One region of the Streptomyces manipurensis genome, then DNA from elsewhere that is predicted to be linked to it. Evidence: riboswitches for the same ligand, from Rfam matches in the RefSeq annotation. Region 1 holds a riboswitch; the other holds the start of a gene.

The links. Region 1 has a riboswitch for S-adenosylmethionine ahead of ACPU2J_RS09865 (aminotransferase class V-fold PLP-dependent enzyme). Riboswitches for the same ligand answer to the same signal wherever they lie in the genome.
Region 2: it holds a riboswitch for S-adenosylmethionine, as region 1 does, so the genes downstream of both, thrC (threonine synthase) here and ACPU2J_RS09865 (aminotransferase class V-fold PLP-dependent enzyme) in region 1, are expected to answer to the same signal.

What each region holds. Positions count from the first base shown of each region.
Region 1 is NZ_CP186950.1:2,135,657-2,144,458, forward strand. It holds gene ACPU2J_RS09840 (NYN domain-containing protein) at 1-299, opposite strand, end outside; gene ACPU2J_RS09845 (hypothetical protein) at 346-585, opposite strand; gene ACPU2J_RS09850 (rhomboid family intramembrane serine protease) at 710-1,444, shown strand; gene ACPU2J_RS09855 (Lrp/AsnC family transcriptional regulator) at 1,441-1,722, shown strand; gene ACPU2J_RS09860 (hypothetical protein) at 2,293-2,550, opposite strand; gene ACPU2J_RS09865 (aminotransferase class V-fold PLP-dependent enzyme) at 2,900-4,279, opposite strand; SAM riboswitch class IV at 4,499-4,615, opposite strand; gene trpD (anthranilate phosphoribosyltransferase) at 4,712-5,776, opposite strand; gene ACPU2J_RS09875 (cytochrome b) at 5,940-7,571, opposite strand; gene ACPU2J_RS09880 (ubiquinol-cytochrome c reductase iron-sulfur subunit) at 7,568-8,626, opposite strand; gene ACPU2J_RS09885 (c-type cytochrome) at 8,623-8,802, opposite strand, start outside.
Region 2 is NZ_CP186950.1:3,368,789-3,377,590, forward strand. It holds gene ACPU2J_RS15445 (S41 family peptidase) at 1-330, shown strand, start outside; gene ACPU2J_RS15450 (phosphoribosylanthranilate isomerase) at 278-880, opposite strand; gene ACPU2J_RS15455 (hypothetical protein) at 918-1,460, opposite strand; gene ACPU2J_RS15460 (hypothetical protein) at 1,487-2,062, opposite strand; gene groL (chaperonin GroEL) at 2,189-3,808, opposite strand; gene ACPU2J_RS15470 (cold-shock protein) at 4,136-4,342, opposite strand; gene ACPU2J_RS15475 (MoaD/ThiS family protein) at 4,751-5,029, opposite strand; gene thrC (threonine synthase) at 5,065-6,339, opposite strand; SAM riboswitch class I at 6,357-6,514, opposite strand; gene ACPU2J_RS15485 (glucosyl-3-phosphoglycerate synthase) at 6,699-7,649, shown strand; gene ACPU2J_RS15490 (alpha,alpha-trehalose-phosphate synthase (UDP-forming)) at 7,696-8,802, shown strand, end outside.

The DNA of each region.
Region 1 (8,802 bases):
AGCGCCGCGGCCAGGTCCGCCTGGGCCTCGCGCAGCTTCTCGGCGACCCGGCTGCGGAACACGCCGTCGGTCTCGACCGCCGCCGCCATCGCGTTGCCGGCGAACTTGGCCCGCCGGGTCGGGGTGAAGCGGGCGTACTGGCGCAGCTGCGCCGGCAGGTCCGCGACCGTCAGGCCGCCGAAGGCGTCCGAGACGAGCGCGACGACCCGGCGCCGCACGCCTTCCGGCAGCGGGCGGTCGAGCGCCTCGGCGGCGTCGCCGGCCGCGTCGGCCGGTTCAGCGCCGCTTGCGCCTTCCACAATCCGTCACCCCTACCGTGATGGTCCTGTTCGGGGCGGGGCTCCGTCAGGAGTCCGCGCCCGGCCTGTCCACGAGTTCGATCTGGTCCACCGCGTTGCACCATCGGCAGCGGACCGACTCGATGGTCTCATTGACCACCTCGCGTTCCTCGACCTTCGGCTCCCCGGCGAGGTCCAGGTGGACGTACTCGACCACCTTCGACGACCGGGTGACGTCGAAGCGTGTGAGGTTGCCGCACAGGGTGCAGCGCCACCGGGTCGTGTCGGTCGGCAGGGGAACCGTCATCAGGCCGCTCTCTCCTTCGTAACTGATTCAATTAAAGCGGTCCGGTCGGCCGGATGCGTCGTCCGGCGGACCGCAGCTCGTAACCCTACGGCCTGCCACCGCTTCAGGTGGGGTCCCTTGCGTCATGCTCTGTCACATGATCGTAAGGTGGCGGGCCGTGCGCGAAGCTGCCCGGGGACCGGTGGTCACCCATGCGCTGATCGCGGGCTGCGGTGTGGTGTTCGTCCTCGGGCCGGCCTCGGGGCTGAATCCGGCCTACGGGACCGGTGACGAGCTGCTGGACGCCGGAGCGGCGTACTTCCGGCGCTGGGGCGTGGTCCCCGACGAGCTGTTCACCGCGACCCCGCGGGCCTGGCTGACCCCCCTCACCGCGCTCTTCGTCCACGGCAACTGGCTGCACCTGCTCGGGAACATGCTCTTCCTCTACGTCTTCGGCGCGATGGCGGAGGAGCGGATGGGCCGACCGGCCTTCATCGCCTTCTACATCTGCACCGGCTACGTGGCACTGGCGGCGTACGCGGCCGCCAACGCGGGATCCTCGCAGACGCTGGTGGGCGCGTCCGGAGCGATCTCGGCCGTCCTGGGCGCCTTCCTGTACCTGCTGCCGCGGGCCAGGGTCACGAGCCTGTTCCCCTTCCTGTTCTTCCTGCCGCTGCGGTTCCCGGCGTGGCTCGTGCTGCTGTTCTGGTTCGCGCTCCAGTGGGTGGCGGCGCACCGGGCGGAGAGCGGGCCGGGGGTCGCCTATCTGGCCCACCTGGTGGGCTTCTCGGTCGGCTTCCTCTACGCGTGGGCGCGCTATCGGGGTACGACTAGAGTGAGTCGACCAGCGACGGCCACCGAGGGAGACAGCCAGCCGTGATCACCGCGATCGTGCTCATCAAGACCAGCGTGGACCGCATCCCCGAGATCGCCGAGTCCATCGCCGCCCTCGACAACGTCAGCGAGGTCTACTCCGTCACCGGCACGTACGACCTGATCGCGCTGGTCCGCGTGAACCGGCACGAGAACCTGGCGGACATCATCCCGGGCCGCATCAGCAAGATCCCGGGCGTGGAGGCCACGGACACGCACGTCGCGTTCCGCACGTACTCCCAGCACGACCTGGAGGCGGCGTTCGCCATCGGCCTGGACGCATAGCGCCGGCCCTGCGGGCTCGCTCGGCGGATCCGGGTGCGGGCCTGCTCGGCTTGGCGGTGGTGGTCCGGGTTCGGGGGGCGGTGCCGTGCCGGGGTGTCTCCTCGGCTCGGCGCGTGCGGGCACCTCTCGGCTGTACCCGGTGGTCGCGCCTCGTCCTGCGGGGACACCCCGCCACGTCCCCGCCCCCCTCGGCCGCGGACCCCGGCCCCCGGCGCAGCGACCCCTGGCCGTGTTCCCCGCCCGGCCGGTCGGTGAGGCAGTGGGCCCGGATCGCGTTCCCGCTCTGCCGGTCGGTGAGGCGGTGGGCCTTGGTCGTGTGGGCCTCGGCGGGGCAACTGGGCGGTGGGTGCGGGCTGGGCGGAGTCGGCCGTGGGGTGGGGACACGGAGGAGGGTCCCCGCAGGACGAGCGCGCGCCCCAGGCCGCCTGGCCGCGACACACCCGCACGCGCCGAGCCGAGGAGACCCTCCTCCGGGTCCCCACCCCACACCCCCGACACCCCCGCCGCCGAATCCCGCCGTCACCCGCGAAGCCACCCCGCAGGGGGAACCGGCCGGGCGAGCCCGCAGGGCTAGAGGTTGGGGAGGGGGGCACCCGGCGCCGGGCTGCGGTGTTCGGTCAGCCAGAACAGGTAGCCGCGGAGGTAGTCCGCGAGGCCGTCGTCGATGTACGCCACGTACGCCCGCGCACCGCCCGCCGCCTCGCGTTCGGCCTCGTCCTCCGACACGGACCACGTCCGGTCCAGCGCCACGGCCCACTCCCGGACGCGGCCCCGGCCCGCCACCAGTCCCGTACCAGCTCCGGCGTCCACCGTTCGTCCCCGTCGCACTGGAATCCCTCCATCGGGTCCTGCCAGGCCGCGGCCATGACCCGGTGCGTCTCCTCGGGGGTGCGCGGCTGGCGGTAGACGAACTCAAGCCCGTACTCGTCGTCGTACAGAATGTGGTCCGGAGCCACGCCCCGGCCCACCCAGCAGCTGTCGGTCATCGCCCCGTAGAACGGCCCCGGTACGTTCCGCCAGTTGCGCTCCTGCCACACGTCGGGGCAGGCGTCCCAGGAGTGGTTGTACGCGGGCACCCACTCGGAGAGCCCGGGCAGCGGCTCGCCCTCCACGCACGCCCACACCGTCGGTATCGGATCCCAGTAGCTCATGATCCGTACGATGCCAGACCGCACTGTCAGACCGCGGGGACGCAGCGGCCCTCCTGCGTGCGGTACTGCCACTTCGCGCCGTCCGTGACGAGTTCCCGCACCGCCCGGACGAAGCGCTCCACGTGCTCGTCCGGGGTGCCGGCGCCGAAGCTGACGCGGATCGCGTTCAGCGAGCGCTCGCCCGGGGCGGCTTCGGGGGCCCCGCACTCGCCCTGGGCCTGCGGCTCGCTGCCCAGCAGGGTGCGTACCAGCGGGTGGGCGCAGAACAGGCCGTCCCGGACGCCGATGCCGTACTCGGCGGAGAGGGCGGCGGCGAAGTGGGAGCTGTTCCAGCCGTCCACGACGAAGGAGATGACGCCGACCCGCGGGGCGTCCTCCCCGAAGAGGGACAGGACCCGGACGGCCGGGACCTCGGCGAGGCCCTCGCGGACCCGGGTCACCAACTGCTGCTCGCGGGCCACCAGGTGGTCGAAGCCGGCCTCGGTGAGGGCCCGGCAGGCGGAGGCGATGGAGTAGACGCCGATGACGTTCGGGGAGCCGGCCTCGTGGCGGGCGGCGGTGGTGTGCCACTCGACGTCGACGCCGCCGTCCTCGCGGCGGGAGACCTTGCGGGAGGCCCCGCCGCCGGCCAGGTACGGCTCGGCCTCCTGGAGCCAGTCGGCGCGGCCGGCGAGGACGCCGGAGCCGAAGGGCGCGTAGAGCTTGTGGCCGGAGAAGGCGACCCAGTCGACGTCGAGGTCGCGCACGGAGACGGGGTGGTGCGGGGCCAGCTGGGCGGCGTCCAGCACGATCCGCGCGCCGTGGGCATGCGCGGCGGCGGCGAGTTCCTTGACCGGCCACAGCTCGCCGGTGACGTTGGAGGCGCCGGTGACGCACACGAGCGCCGGGCCGTAAGGCTCCCGGTCGGCGAGCGCCCGCTCCAGGGTGGCGACGGCCTCGGCCGGGGTGCGGGGCGCGTTGAGGTAGGTGACCTGCGCGTTCGTCCACGGCAGGAGGGAGGCGTGGTGCTCGGTCTCGAAGACGAAGACCTGGCAGTCGGCGGGGAGGACCGCGGCGAGCAGGTTCAGGGAGTCGGTGGTGGAGCGGGTGAAGACGACCTGGTCGCCGGGGCGGCAGTCGAGGAACTCGGCGACGGTGGTGCGGCTCTGCTCGAACAGGTCGGTGGACAGCTGCGAGAGGTATCCGGCGCCGCGGTGGACGCTGCCGTAGTAGGGGGCGTACGCGGCCACGTCGTCCCAGACGCGCTGGAGGGCGGGGGCGCTGGCGGCGTAGTCGAGGGCGGCGTAGGTGACCTCTCCGCCGGTGACGAGCGGGACGGTGACGTCGCGGCCGAGGACGGGGAGGGGCTCGGCGCAGGCGGGGTCCTGGGCGGTGGCGGTGGTGGCGGCGTTCAGGGATGCGGACATGGCGGTATCTCCCGGCAGGCAGGGCTGAATGGCTTCGGTGTGCCCGTACGCGGGTGCGGCGGCGCGGCCGTCCGGGGTACGGGAGGGGCCTCGGACGGTCGGTCGCGGTACGCGGAAGTGACCCTGGTCCGAGGGGTGAAGAAGGGGCGGATTCGCCCTATCGCATTCGCTTGCTCACGGAATTCGCTCCTCGAGAGACCAGGACCCCTGGTGTCGAGGGATCCGCGCTTGCCGTAGGCCTTGCTGCCTACGACCTGGTCATCACCCGGGGCACCCCGCCACGGAAGGAGGGTTGCCGGACAGCAAGCCGGGGCCTAAACGCTGTCACTCGTGACCTGGTCTGCATCCTGCCACATGATCGGCCGGTCGCAAGACCCCGGTCCACATGGCGGACCGGGGCTGTGGCGCGAAACGTACCGTCGTGGCGGGTGGTCAGGCGTTGCTGGCCGTCACCCAGCGCTCCAGCGCGGACCGGGCGGAACCGGAGTCGATGGACTCGGCCGCGCGGGCGATGCCCGCGGCGATCTGCTCCTCCAGGGTGCCCGGGCCGGGGTGGAGGGCGACCAGGGCCGCGGCCGAGTTCAGCAGGACGGCGTCGCGGACGGGGCCGGTCTCGCCGGCCAGGAGGCGGCGGGCCACGTCGGCGTTGAAGGAGGGGTCGCCGCCGGCCAGGGCGGAGACGTCGACGAGGGGGATGCCCACGTCGCGCGGGTCGAAGGTCTGCTCGGAGACCTTGCCGTCGCGGACCCACCAGACGCGGGAGGTCGCGGTGGTGGTCAGCTCGTCGAGGCCGTCGTCGCCGCGGAAGACCAGGGCGGAGGAGCCGCGCTCGGCGAGCACTCCGGCCACGATCGGCGCCATCCGCGGGTCGGCGACGCCGGTGGCCTGGGAGCGCACCCGGGCGGGGTTGGTCAGCGGGCCGAGCACGTTGAAGGTGGTGCGGATGCCCAGTTCCCGGCGGGCGCCGGCGACGTGCCGCAGGGCGGGGTGGAACTTCACGGCGAAGCAGAAGGTGATGCCGGCTTCCTCCGCGACCCGCACCACCCCGTCGATGGGGAGGTCGAGGTTGACGCCGAGCTTCTCCAGGACGTCGGAGGAGCCGCTGGCGGAGGAGGCCGCACGGTTGCCGTGTTTGACCACCTTGGCGCCGGTGCCGGCGACGACGACCGCCGACATGGTGGAGATGTTGACCGTCTTGGCCCCGTCGCCCCCGGTGCCGACGATGTCGACGGTCCGGCCGGGCACCTCGATGAGGTTGGCGTGCGCGTACATGGCCCGTACCAGGCCGTTGATCTCCGCGACGGTCTCCCCCTTGGCCCGCAGCGCGACCACGAAGCCGGCGATCTGGGCGTCGGTGGCCTCCCCGCGCATGATCCGGTCCATGGCCCAGGCGGTGTCGTCGGCGCTCAGGTCCTGGCCGGTGAGCAGGGCGTCGAGGACGCCCGGCCAGCCACGGGCCGCCACGCTGTCGCCGCCTGCCGGGGTCGCAACGTTCATGGTCAGCTCCTGCTGCTGGTAGTGGTTCCACGTCGAATGGAAGGAGATCAGCCTATCCAGCGCCGGTTACGGCAAAGAGCCCCGTCCGGACAGTGGACGGGGCTCTTGCCGTGGCGACGCCGGGACTGACCGGAATCAGTCCCTCATGGGGTGGTGCCGGGGATCAGTGGTGGCCGTGGCCGGACTGGATCTCCTTGTACTCCTCCACCGTGGGCTTCGGGATCTGGTTGCCCTCGGCGTAGAAGCCCTTGCTGAGCTTCGCGCGCAGCTTCTCGGTGGCCTTCACCTTGCGCTCGACACCGTTCTCGTCGACCGTCGGGCCGATCTCGACCGGCTTGTACTGCTCGTGCGCGGTGAGGGTGTGCAGCTTGCCCTGCGACAGCGGCTCGTGGACCTCGACGAACTCACCGTGCGGCAGGCGCTTGATGATGCCGGTCTCGCGACCGTGCAGCACCTTGTCCCGGTCCCGGCGCTGGAGGCCGAGGCAGATCCGCTTGGTGACGATGAAGGCCACGACCGGGACGACGAAGAAGCCGATCCGGACGAACCACGTGATCGAGTTGATCGACAGGTGGAAGTACTGGGCGAACATGTCGTTGCCGCCGCCGATGAGGAGCACGATGTACTCCGCGATCCAGGCGACACCGAAGGCCGTACGGGTCGGGACGTTGCGCGGGCGGTCCAGGATGTGGTGCTCGCGCTTGTCGCCGGTGACCCAGGACTCGATGAACGGCCAGACGGCGATCGCGCCGAGGACCAGCGGGAAGAGGATCAGCGGGATGAACACGCCCAGGACGAGCGTGTGGCCCCACAGGTTGATCTCCCAGCCGGGCATGGCTCGGATCAGGCCTTCCGGCATACCCATGTACCAGTCGGGCTGTGCGCCGGTGGACACGTGGTCCGGGCGGTACGGGCCGAGTGCCCAGATCGGGTTGATCGAGGCCACTGCCGCGACCACCGCGATGACACCGAAGACCAGGAAGAAGAAGCCTCCGGCCTTGGCCATGTAGACCGGCAGCAGCGGCATGCCGACGACGTTCTTGTTCGTCTTGCCGGGGCCCGCGTACTGGGTGTGCTTGTGGTAGAAGACCAGGATCAGGTGGGCCACGAGGAGGCCCATCATGATGCCGGGCAGCAGCAGGATGTGCACCGAGTAGAAGCGCGCGACGAAGTCGCCGCCCGGGAACTCCCCGCCGAACAGGAACATCGACAGGTACGTGCCGACGACCGGGACGGACAGGATGGCGCCCTGCATGAAGCGGACACCGGTGCCGGAGAGCAGGTCGTCCGGCAGCGAGTAACCGGTGAAGCCGGTGAACATGCCGAGGACCAGCAGCAGGAAGCCGAAGATCCAGTTGACCTCGCGCGGCTTGCGGAACGCGCCGGTGAAGAAGACGCGCATCATGTGCACGATCATCGCCGCGACGAAGATCAGCGCCGCCCAGTGGTGGATCTGACGGATCAGCAGGCCACCGCGGACGTCGAAGCTGATGTCGAGCGTCGAGGCGAAGGCCTCGGACATCAGCACGCCCTGCATCGGGACGTAGCTGCCGTGGTACTCCACCTCGTTCATGCTCGGGTGGAAGAACAGCGTCAGGTACACACCCGTGAGGATGATGATGATGAAGCTGTAGAGGCAGATCTCACCCAGCATGAAGGACCAGTGGTCCGGGAAGATCTTGCGCATGTTCGCCTTGGCGAGGCTGTAGATGCCCAGGCGGCCGTCCGCCCAGTCCGCTACGCGCTCGCCGGCGGGGGCTTTGCGCCCCGTCTTGTTGTCGGTGGCAGTGCTCATCCGCGCTCCCAGAATGCAGGACCGACGGGCTCTTCGAAGTCGCCGAGCGCTTCGAGGAAGCCTTCGTCATTCACGCCGATCCGCAGCTGCGGAAGCGCGTGACCGGCCGGGCCGAAGATGACACGGGCGCCGTCGGAGAGGTCGAAGGTGGACTGGTGGCACGGGCAGAGCACGTGGTGCGTCTGCTGCTCGTACAGGCTGATCGGGCAGCCGACGTGGGTGCAGATCTTCGAGTAGGCGACGATGCCGTCGTGGGACCACTCGAGTTCCTGCTTGTCCTTGATGTCCTCCGGCTGGATACGGACGATCATCAGGGCGGCCTTGGCGATCTGCACCTGGAAGTCGTGCTGGTGCTCGTCCAGGCCCTCGGGCATGGCGAACGTCAGCGAGCCGACGAGGACGTCCTCGGGGCGCAGCGGCTCCATCGTGTTCTGGTTGATGAGCAGCTTGCCCTTGGCCCACAGGGTCTTGCGCAGCTTCTCCTCGGGCAGCGGGCCCAGGTCGCGCAGCAGCACGACGCCGGCGAGCGGCACCATGGCCATCGCACCGATCAGCGTGTTGCGGATCAGCGGGCGGCGGCCGATGCCGGACTCGTTGGCACCGTCGGCGAAGTCCTGCAGGACCTTCGCCTTGACCTCCGGCGACGCGGCGATCTCGTGGCGGTCGTCGGCGACCTCGACGTCGGACATCAGGGTGCGGGCCCAGTGGACCGCGCCCGCGCCGATGCAGAAGAGGGCCACGCCCAGGGTCATGCCCAGGGCGAAGTTCAGCGCGCTGACCTTCCCGATCGGGAAGATGTAGACGATCTTGTCGACCGGGAAGATCACGTAGGACGCGATGAAGGCGATGGTCGCCAGCATCGACAGCGTGAAGAGCATCGCGACGGTGCGCTCGGAACGCTTCGCCGCACGCTCGTCGATGTCCTGGATGCGCGGCTTGTGGACCGGCAGGCCCGGGTCGGCGAACGGGTCGTCCGCGACTGCTACGCCACCGTGGTGGGCGTCGCCCTGCTCGCTCGGCAGGTGCTTCTCTTCGGGAATCTCTTGGCTACTCATGACTTCTTGGCCTTAGCGGTGTGGGCCGCGACCCAGACGGCGACAGCGATCAGCGCACCCAGAGCGAAGATCCAGCCGAACAGACCCTCGGACACGGGGCCGAGGCCGCCGAGCTTGAGACCACCGGGGTTGGTCGACTTCTCACCGTTCACGTTCTGGAGGTACGCGATGATGTC
Region 2 (8,802 bases), 1.2 Mb from region 1:
TTCTCCGGGGGCGAGGACGTCGCCTACACCCTCCAGGCGCACGGCCGGGCCACCGTCGTCGGCGAGACCACCCGCGGCGGCGCCCACCCCACCATCCGGCACACCGTCACCGAGCACATCCAGGTGACCGTGCCGATCGCCCGCAGCATCAACACCGTGACCGGCGGCAACTGGGAAGGCGTCGGCGTCCTCCCCGACCTCCCCGTCCCCGCCGACCAGGCCCTCGAAGCGGCCCTGAAGGCACTGCGCAGCGCCGTCTGGCCCCTGTCCGGAACGCCTAGGCCGAGCGCGCCGCCTCGACGAAGGCGCGGATCAGCTCGGGGGACTTGATCCCGCGCTCCCGCTCGACACCGCTGGAGACGTCCACGCCCCAGGCGCCGGTCGTCTCCAGCGCCTCGCGCACATTGCCCGGATGCAGCCCGCCGGCCAGCAGCCACCGGCCCTCGGGCGCGGTGAACCCGGCCGCTCCCCAGTTCCAGGGCTTCCCCGAACCCGGGTCGGGAGCGTCCAGCAGCAGCAGGTCCTCGCCGTACTCGCCGCAGCGCTCCACCTGCCGCGCGGTGGCCCGCAGCAGGACCCGGCCCCCGGCACGCAGCGCGGCGAAGTCCTCGGGGCCCTCCTCACCGTGCAGCTGCACGGCCCGCACACCGCTCTCCTCCGCGAACCGGCGGACCTCCTCGACGGACTGCCCGCGGAACACCCCGACGGTCAGCACCGCCTGAGGCACCCGGGCCGCCAGCTCGCGCGCCGTGGCGGCGTCGACCGTACGGGGACTGCCGGGCGCGAACACGAACCCCACGGCATCGGCCCCGGCCGCCACCGCGGCGTCGACGTCGGGCGCGGTCCGCAGCCCGCAGATCTTGACGAAGGTATCGGCCATGCGACCAGCCTATGCGGCCGCGCCCGCGCACCCGCCCTCAGCGGCCGACCTGTACGGGCCCCAGCACCGCCCCGCCGACGACCGCGGCGAGATGCGCCGCACCGGCCTCGTCGTCGTACCGGAGGTGCACGTACACCGTGTGCCGGCCGTCGGGATGCTCCCCGTTCACGTCCAGCTCCACGCGCTGGTCGGTCGGGTCGCCGTTCGGCGAGTGCGACGGTATCCCGGGGACGTACGGCCAGGCCCCGTACCAGAGCAGCGTGGCCGCGCCCTCGCCCAGCGCCCGCAGGAGCGCCCCCTCCACCGGGCCCGGAGCCGCGTACGAGTCCACGGTCAGCGGCAGCACCGCCGCCAGCTCCCGGTCGTCGCCCGGCAGCGCGGCCCCCAGGTACCAGGTGTCCGCCGCCCAGTCGTACGACGGCTCGAACATGCCGGTCGGCAGGAGCACCCCGAGCGACCGCGCCTCCGCGACGGTGGTCGCCTGCGCGCACAGCCACATCTCCGGTTCGAGCGGCCGCATCCGCCCGCACAGCACCCGGGCCCGCCGGTACGCCTCGTCGAGGTCGTCCGTCCGGTACACCGGGTACGCCCGCGAACCCCCCACCCTCAGCAGCCCTGCTCCGGTCCGCCGAGCACGGCCCCGCCGATCGCGGCGGCGAGCCGCTCGGCCCGGCCGGGGTCGCCGTGCTTGGTGACGTGGACGTAGAGCGTGTGGACCCCGGTGACCGGCTCGTACCACTCGCACGAGTCGCTGTTCAGGACCAGCTGCACTCCGTCGTACGCGGGCGAGGGAAACGATCCCTGCTCGGGCTCGTCGGGCCAGCACCCCGACCACCTCACCGACGCCGGCCCGGCGCCCACGGCCCGTACGAAGTCCTCGTCCCCGGCCCCGTCCGGCAGTTGCTCCTGGTGGAACCAGAGCGGCATCTCCGCCGCCAGCTCCGCGTCGGAGGCCGTCCGCACGTCCAGGTCGAAGTGGCCGCCGCGGCTCTCCGCGTGGTCATGGAGCGCCCCCGGCACCACGACGGCCATCCGCCGCAGGTCCGCGACCGTCAGCAGCACGGCCCCGACGTACACGTCCGCGTACCGCGTGGCCAGCAGCCCGCACAGATGTCGCGCCTTCGCGTACGCCTCGGCGGGATCGGTGGTGCGCAGCACGGGATAAGCGACGGAGGTGCCCATAGCCGTACGTTCACACGCCCCCACCCACCCCGGCCAGCGGTTTTCCCCGGCCCGGGAACGCCCGAGGGCGGCACCCCCGTCGGGGTGCCGCCCTCGGTCGAGAACAGCCGATCAGCCAGGGGCCGATCAGAAGTCCATGTCACCGCCCGGCATGCCGCCCGGAGCGGCCGCGGCCTTCTCCGGCTTGTCGGCGATGACGGCCTCGGTGGTCAGGAACAGCGCGGCGATCGACGCGGCGTTCTGCAGCGCGGAGCGCGTGACCTTCGCCGGGTCGATGATGCCCTCGGCGATCATGTCGACGTACTCGCCGGACGCGGCGTTCAGGCCGTGGCCGATCGGAAGGTTGCGCACCTTCTCCACGACGACGCCACCCTCGAGACCACCGTTGACGGCGATCTGCTTGAGCGGGGCCTCCAGGGCGAGCTTCACGGCGTTGGCGCCGGTCGCCTCGTCACCCTCGAGCTCCAGCTTGTCGAAGACCGCGGAGGCCTGCAGCAGGGCCACGCCACCACCGGCGACGATGCCCTCCTCGACGGCCGCCTTCGCGTTGCGGACGGCGTCCTCGATGCGGTGCTTGCGCTCCTTGAGCTCGACCTCGGTCGCGGCGCCGGCCTTGATGACGGCCACGCCGCCGGCCAGCTTCGCGAGGCGCTCCTGGAGCTTCTCGCGGTCGTAGTCCGAGTCGGAGTTCTCGATCTCGGCGCGGATCTGGTTCACGCGGCCCTGGACCTGGTCGCTGTCACCGGCACCGTCGACGATGGTCGTCTCGTCCTTGGTGATGACGACCTTGCGGGCGCGGCCGAGCAGGTCGAGACCGGCGTTCTCCAGCTTGAGGCCGACCTCCTCGGAGATGACGGTGCCACCGGTGAGGATGGCGATGTCGCCGAGCATGGCCTTGCGGCGGTCACCGAAGCCCGGGGCCTTGACGGCGACGGACTTGAAGGTGCCACGGATCTTGTTGACGACCAGGGTCGACAGGGCCTCGCCCTCGACGTCCTCGGCGATGATCAGCAGCGGCTTGCCGGACTGCATGACCTTCTCCAGGAGCGGCAGCAGGTCCTTGACCGAGCCGATCTTGGAGTTGACGATCAGGATGTACGGGTCGTCGAGAGCCGACTCCATACGCTCCATGTCGGTGGCGAAGTACGCCGAGATGTAGCCCTTGTCGAAGCGCATGCCCTCGGTGAGCTCGAGCTCCAGACCGAAGGTCTGGGACTCCTCGACGGTGATGACGCCTTCCTTGCCGACCTTGTCCATGGCCTCGGCGATGAGCTCGCCGATCTGGGTGTCGGCGGCGGAGATGGAGGCCGTGGAAGCGATCTGCTCCTTGGTCTCGACATCCTTGGCCTGGGCGAGCAGGGCGGCGGAGACGGCCTCGACGGCCTTCTCGATACCACGCTTGAGGGCCATCGGGTTGGCACCGGCGGCCACGTTGCGCAGGCCCTCGCGGACGAGCGCCTGGGCGAGCACGGTGGCGGTGGTCGTACCGTCGCCGGCGACGTCGTCCGTCTTCTTGGCGACTTCCTTGACCAGCTCGGCGCCGATCTTCTCGTACGGGTCCTCGAGCTCGATCTCCTTGGCGATGGAGACACCGTCGTTGGTGATCGTGGGCGCGCCCCACTTCTTCTCAAGGACGACGTTGCGACCCTTGGGGCCAAGGGTGACCTTGACGGCGTCGGCGAGCTGGTTCATGCCACGCTCGAGACCGCGCCGGGCCTCCTCGTCGAACGCAATGATCTTGGCCATCTGAAGTGGTCCTCCCGGACAGCGGTGGATTGCTCCCAGGACCGCGCCCGCGCCCGCGACGGACGGCCTGCGTGCCCGGCGGTTCCTTCCCGCCGGACCCTGCGGGCCTCACCGACCCGGTCCTCGTTCAGTAGCACTCTCACTCGGAGAGTGCTAACGCCAATGATTAGCACTCGACCCCTCCGAGTGCAAGCGGCTCGGGGGAACGGCCCGGCGGTACCGGGCGCACGCACGAGGGGCCCACACCCTGTGTCCAGGATGTGGGCCCCTCGAAGGTCTTCCAGGTCTGTGGTGAAGACCGTGCGTCGGTGGTCGATGCTCCCAGGACTAGCCGAGCGCGAGCTTGACCATGTCCGCCTGCGGACCCTTCTGGCCCTGCGAGATCTCGAACTCGACCCGCTGACCCTCTTCAAGGGTGCGGTACCCGTCCATCTGGATGGCGCTGTAGTGGACGAACACATCCGCACCACCGTCGACCGCGATGAAGCCGTAGCCCTTCTCCGCGTTGAACCACTTGACGGTGCCCTGAGCCATGCCTAACTCCCCTATTACTGGCCCTTGCGCGGGAACGCACTTCGCGTTCCCGGGTCAGAACTTGCGTCGGAACGCTTCGACCGAGGCTGAATGTATCTGCGCGAGTGCTGTCTGCAACAGGTCAATCCGACGAGAAATCTGGACACCGAGAAACATTGAAATAGAGTGAAAATTTGGCATATTGGCGGGCAACTCGGGCCCGGCATATCTCGCCAAAGCCCCATACCGCGCCTGCACATTGACCCGATGTCGACCCTCACGCGACCCGTTCATATGCGGCGGGCAAGTCCAGCGGAGGGGACTTCCCCAACTCTACCGTGCCCAATCAAGCAGAATCGCCCCCTCCGCTTTTAGCGGAGGGGGCGATTCTGGTTTGCGCGTGTCACCCGTCGGGTGAAACGGAAAGGGTCAGCAGCCGCCCGCGACGGCCGGAATGATCGAAACTCCGGCGCCGTCCGGCGTCACCGTCTGCAGCCCGCCCTCGAAACGCACGTCGTCGTCGTTGACGTACACGTTCACGAAACGGCGCAGTTTGCCCTGGTCGTCCAGGACGCGCGCGGCGATGCCCGGGTGGTTCTTCTCCAGGGACTCGATGACCTCGGCGAGGGTCGCGCCCTCGGCCGGGACCTCGGCCTGACCGCCGGTGTAGGTGCGCAGGATGGTGGGAATGCGGACGTTGACGCTCATGGCGCTACTGCCTTTCCGGTAGTGAGGAGAAGAGGTCAGGCCAGGCCGGCGGCGCGGAACGCGTCCAGGCTGGGGCGGATGGTGGCGGTCTGCCCGCTGTCCGCGGCCACCGCCTCCAGGGTCTTGAGGCCGTCGCCGGTGTTGAGGACGACGGTGGTCAGGGTCGGGTCGAGCTGCCCGTTCTCGATGAGCTTCTTCGTCACGCCGACGGTCACGCCGCCCGCGGTCTCGGCGAAGATGCCCTCGGTCTGCGCGAGGATCTTGATGGCCTCGACGACCTGCTCGTCGTTCACGTCCTCGACGAAGCCGCCGGTGCGGCGCGCGATGTCCAGGACGTACGGGCCGTCCGCCGGGTTGCCGATCGCGAGGGACTTGGCGATGGTGTTCGGCTTCTGCGGGCGGACCACGTCGTGACCGGCCTTGAAGGCGGTCGACACCGGGGAGCAGCCCTCGGCCTGGGCACCGAAGATCTTGTACGGCTTGTCCTCGACCAGGCCGAGCCGGATCAGCTCCTGCAGACCCTTGTCGATCTTCGTCAGCTGCGAGCCGGACGCGATCGGGATGACGAGCTGGTCGGGCAGCTGCCAGCCGAGCTGCTCGCAGATCTCGTACGCCAGGGTCTTGGAGCCCTCGCCGTAGTAGGGGCGGAGGTTGACGTTGACGAAGCCCCAGCCCTCGCCCAGCGGGTCGCCGATGAGCTCGGAGCAGAAGCGGTTGACGTCGTCGTAGTTGCCCTCGATGCCGACGAGGTCACCGCCGTAGACGCCGGCCATGACGACCTTGCCCTGCTCCAGGTCGTGCGGGATGAACACGCAGGAGCGGAAGCCGGCCCGGGCGGCCGCGGCGCCGACGGCGCCGGCCAGGTTGCCGGTGGAGGAGCAGGACAGGGTGGTGAAGCCGAAGGCGCGGGCGGCCTCGACGGCGATGGCCACGACGCGGTCCTTGAAGGAGTGCGTCGGGTTGCCGGAGTCGTCCTTGACGTACAGCTTGCCGGTGACGCCCAGCTCCTTGGCCAGGTTGGCGGCGTCGACGAGCTTGGTGAAGCCCGGGTTCAGGCTCGGCTTGGAGGCCACGTCGGCGGGGACGGGCAGCAGCGGCGCGTAGCGCCAGATGTTGTTCGGTCCGGCCTCGATCGCGGCGCGCAGGGCTTCGGGGTCGCCGGCGGGGAGGTCGTACGCGACTTCCAGGGGTCCGAAGCACTCGGCGCACGCGAAGATGGGACCGAGCTCGAAGCGGGTACCGCACTCGCGACAGGAGAGTCCGGCGGCAGGTCCGAGATCGACAGAGGTGGCGACAGTCTGTGCAGCCATGATGGCGAGGCCCTTTCTCCTCATCTTCCCCATGGCGCGTTTCGCCATGAGACGGAATTGGCACCTTCCCTAGCCGGGGACCTCGTCGACGAGCGCTGCTGCGCGATCGCGAGAACCGACTGGAGGGTTGCCGGGGCTTCAACGGGCCGTGTCCCTCTGCCCCTCTGGATGAGCGGTATGGCACCGGCACACGCGCTCTGTGGCGCGCCGGTGCGTTTGTACGCGGGGACCCCGGCATGCGGTGGTCCTTCGCGTTGTTCAAGACTGTAACCGAAGGGCCGGGCGGTTGAGACAGCTGTCCGAACCGCGAGATGGATCATATAAGCGGCAATACCGCCGACACGCAGGGAGTGCTGAGGGTGCTGGAAGAGGTGGAGCGCTGGCTGGCCGACCGCTCCTGGTCCGCCGCCGACCGACCGCTCGACCAGCTGCTCGACCGGAAACGGGCGGCAGGGACCACGGTCAGCGTGGTGCTGCCCGCGCTGGACGAGGAGGCGACGGTCGGCGCGATCGTCGAGACGATCCGGCGGGAGCTGATGGAGGACCTGCCGGTCCCCCTCGTGGACGAGCTGGTGGTGGTCGACTCGGGCTCCGGCGACCGGACCGCCGAGGTCGCGGCGAAGGCCGGCGCGCGCGTGGTGCACCGCGACGAGATCCTGCCGCGGATCCCGGCCGTGCCCGGCAAGGGCGAGGTGCTGTGGCGGTCGCTGCTGGTCACCGGCGGGGACGTCGTCTGCTTCGTCGACGCCGACCTGCGGGACTTCTCCGCCTCCTTCGTCTCCGGCATCGTCGGCCCGCTGCTGACCGACCCGGACGTGCAGTTCGTGAAGGCCATGTACGACCGGCCGCTGGGGGACGCCCCCGGACAGGGCGGCCGGGTCACCGAACTCGTCGCCCGCCCGCTGCTGAACCTGCACTGGCCGCAGCTGGCCGGCTTCGTGCAGCCGCTCGGCGGCGAGTACGCCGTGCGCCGCTCCCTGCTGGAGCGGCTGCCGTTCCCCGTGGGCTACGGGGTGGAGCTGGGGCTGCTGGTGGACGCGCTGCACACGGTCGGACTGGACGCGCTCGCCCAGGTGGACGTGGGCGTGCGGCTCCACCGCCATCAGGGTGGTCAGGCGCTCGGCCGGATGGCCGCGGCGATCTACCGGACCGCGCAGGTGCGGCTCTCGCGCGGGCATCTCGTACGCCCGGAGCTGACCCAGTTCGAGCGGGGCCCGGAGGGGTTCGTGCCGCGGACGTACCCCGTGGACACCGAGGAGCGGCCGCCGATGGCGGACGTCGAGGAGTACGCCCTGCGCGACGTGGCGTGACGGCGGCCATGGTTTGAGGGTGAGCAGGCCGGGCTAGGTTCGCCGCATGGCTTCCCAGGTACTCGTAGCAGCTAACCGCGGCCCCCTCTCCTACGTCCTCGCCGATGACGGCACGCTCGGCGCACGGCGCGGCGGGGGCGGTCTGGTCTCCGGCCTGTCGGCGGCCCTCGCCGAGCAGCCGGGGGCGCTGTGGATCTGCGCGGCGCTGTCGGACGCGGACCGGGAGGCCGTGCGGCGCGGGGTGTCCGAGCCAGGGGTCCGGATGCTGGACATCGATCCCACGATGTACGACGACGCGTACAACGGCATCGCGAACTCGGTGCTGTGGTTCACCCACCACCACCTGTACGACGTGCCGCGCGAGCCGGTCTTCGACGCGGAGTTCCGGCGCCGCTGGGACTCCTACACGGCCTACAACGCGGCCTTCGCGCACGCCCTCGCCGAGGAGGCGGAGCAGGGCGCCCGGGTGCTGGTGCAGGACTACCACCTGGCCCTGGTCCCGGGGCAGCTGCGGGAGCTGCGGCCGGATCTGCGGATCGCCCACTTCACGCACACGCCCTGGGCCTCGCGGGAGTTCATGGGGATGCTCCCGGACGACATCGTGAGCCGGCTGACCTGGGGGATGCTGGGGGCGGACCGGCTGGGGTTCCACACGTGGGAGTGGGCCTCCCACTTCGCGGGCGGCGCCACCCGCGACGACGCTGCCGGCATCGCGGACTCCTTCTTCCCCCGCGACGGGGCGCCCGGGGTGAACCACCGGCGGCTGACCGGGGGCCGGTACGGGGAGAAGCGGTTCACGGAGGTGGCGCGGTACCCCCTGGGCGTGGACGCGGAGGAGCTGCGGGCGCTCGCGCACCGGCCCGAGGTGGACGAGAAGCTGGCCGAGCTGCGGGCGGAGGTCGCGGGCCGCCTGACGATCGCCCGGGTGGACCGGACCGAGCTGTCGAAGAACATCCTGCGCGGCCTGCTGGCCTACCGGGAGCTGCTGACGGTCCACCCCGAGTGGCGCGGCCGGGTGGTGCACCTGGCCTCGGCGTACCCGTCGCGGCAGGACCTGAAGGTGTACCGGGACTACACGGCCTCCGTGGCGGAGCTGGCCGCGGAGATCAACGCCGAGTTCGGCACCGACGACTGGCAGCCGGTGCTGGTGTCG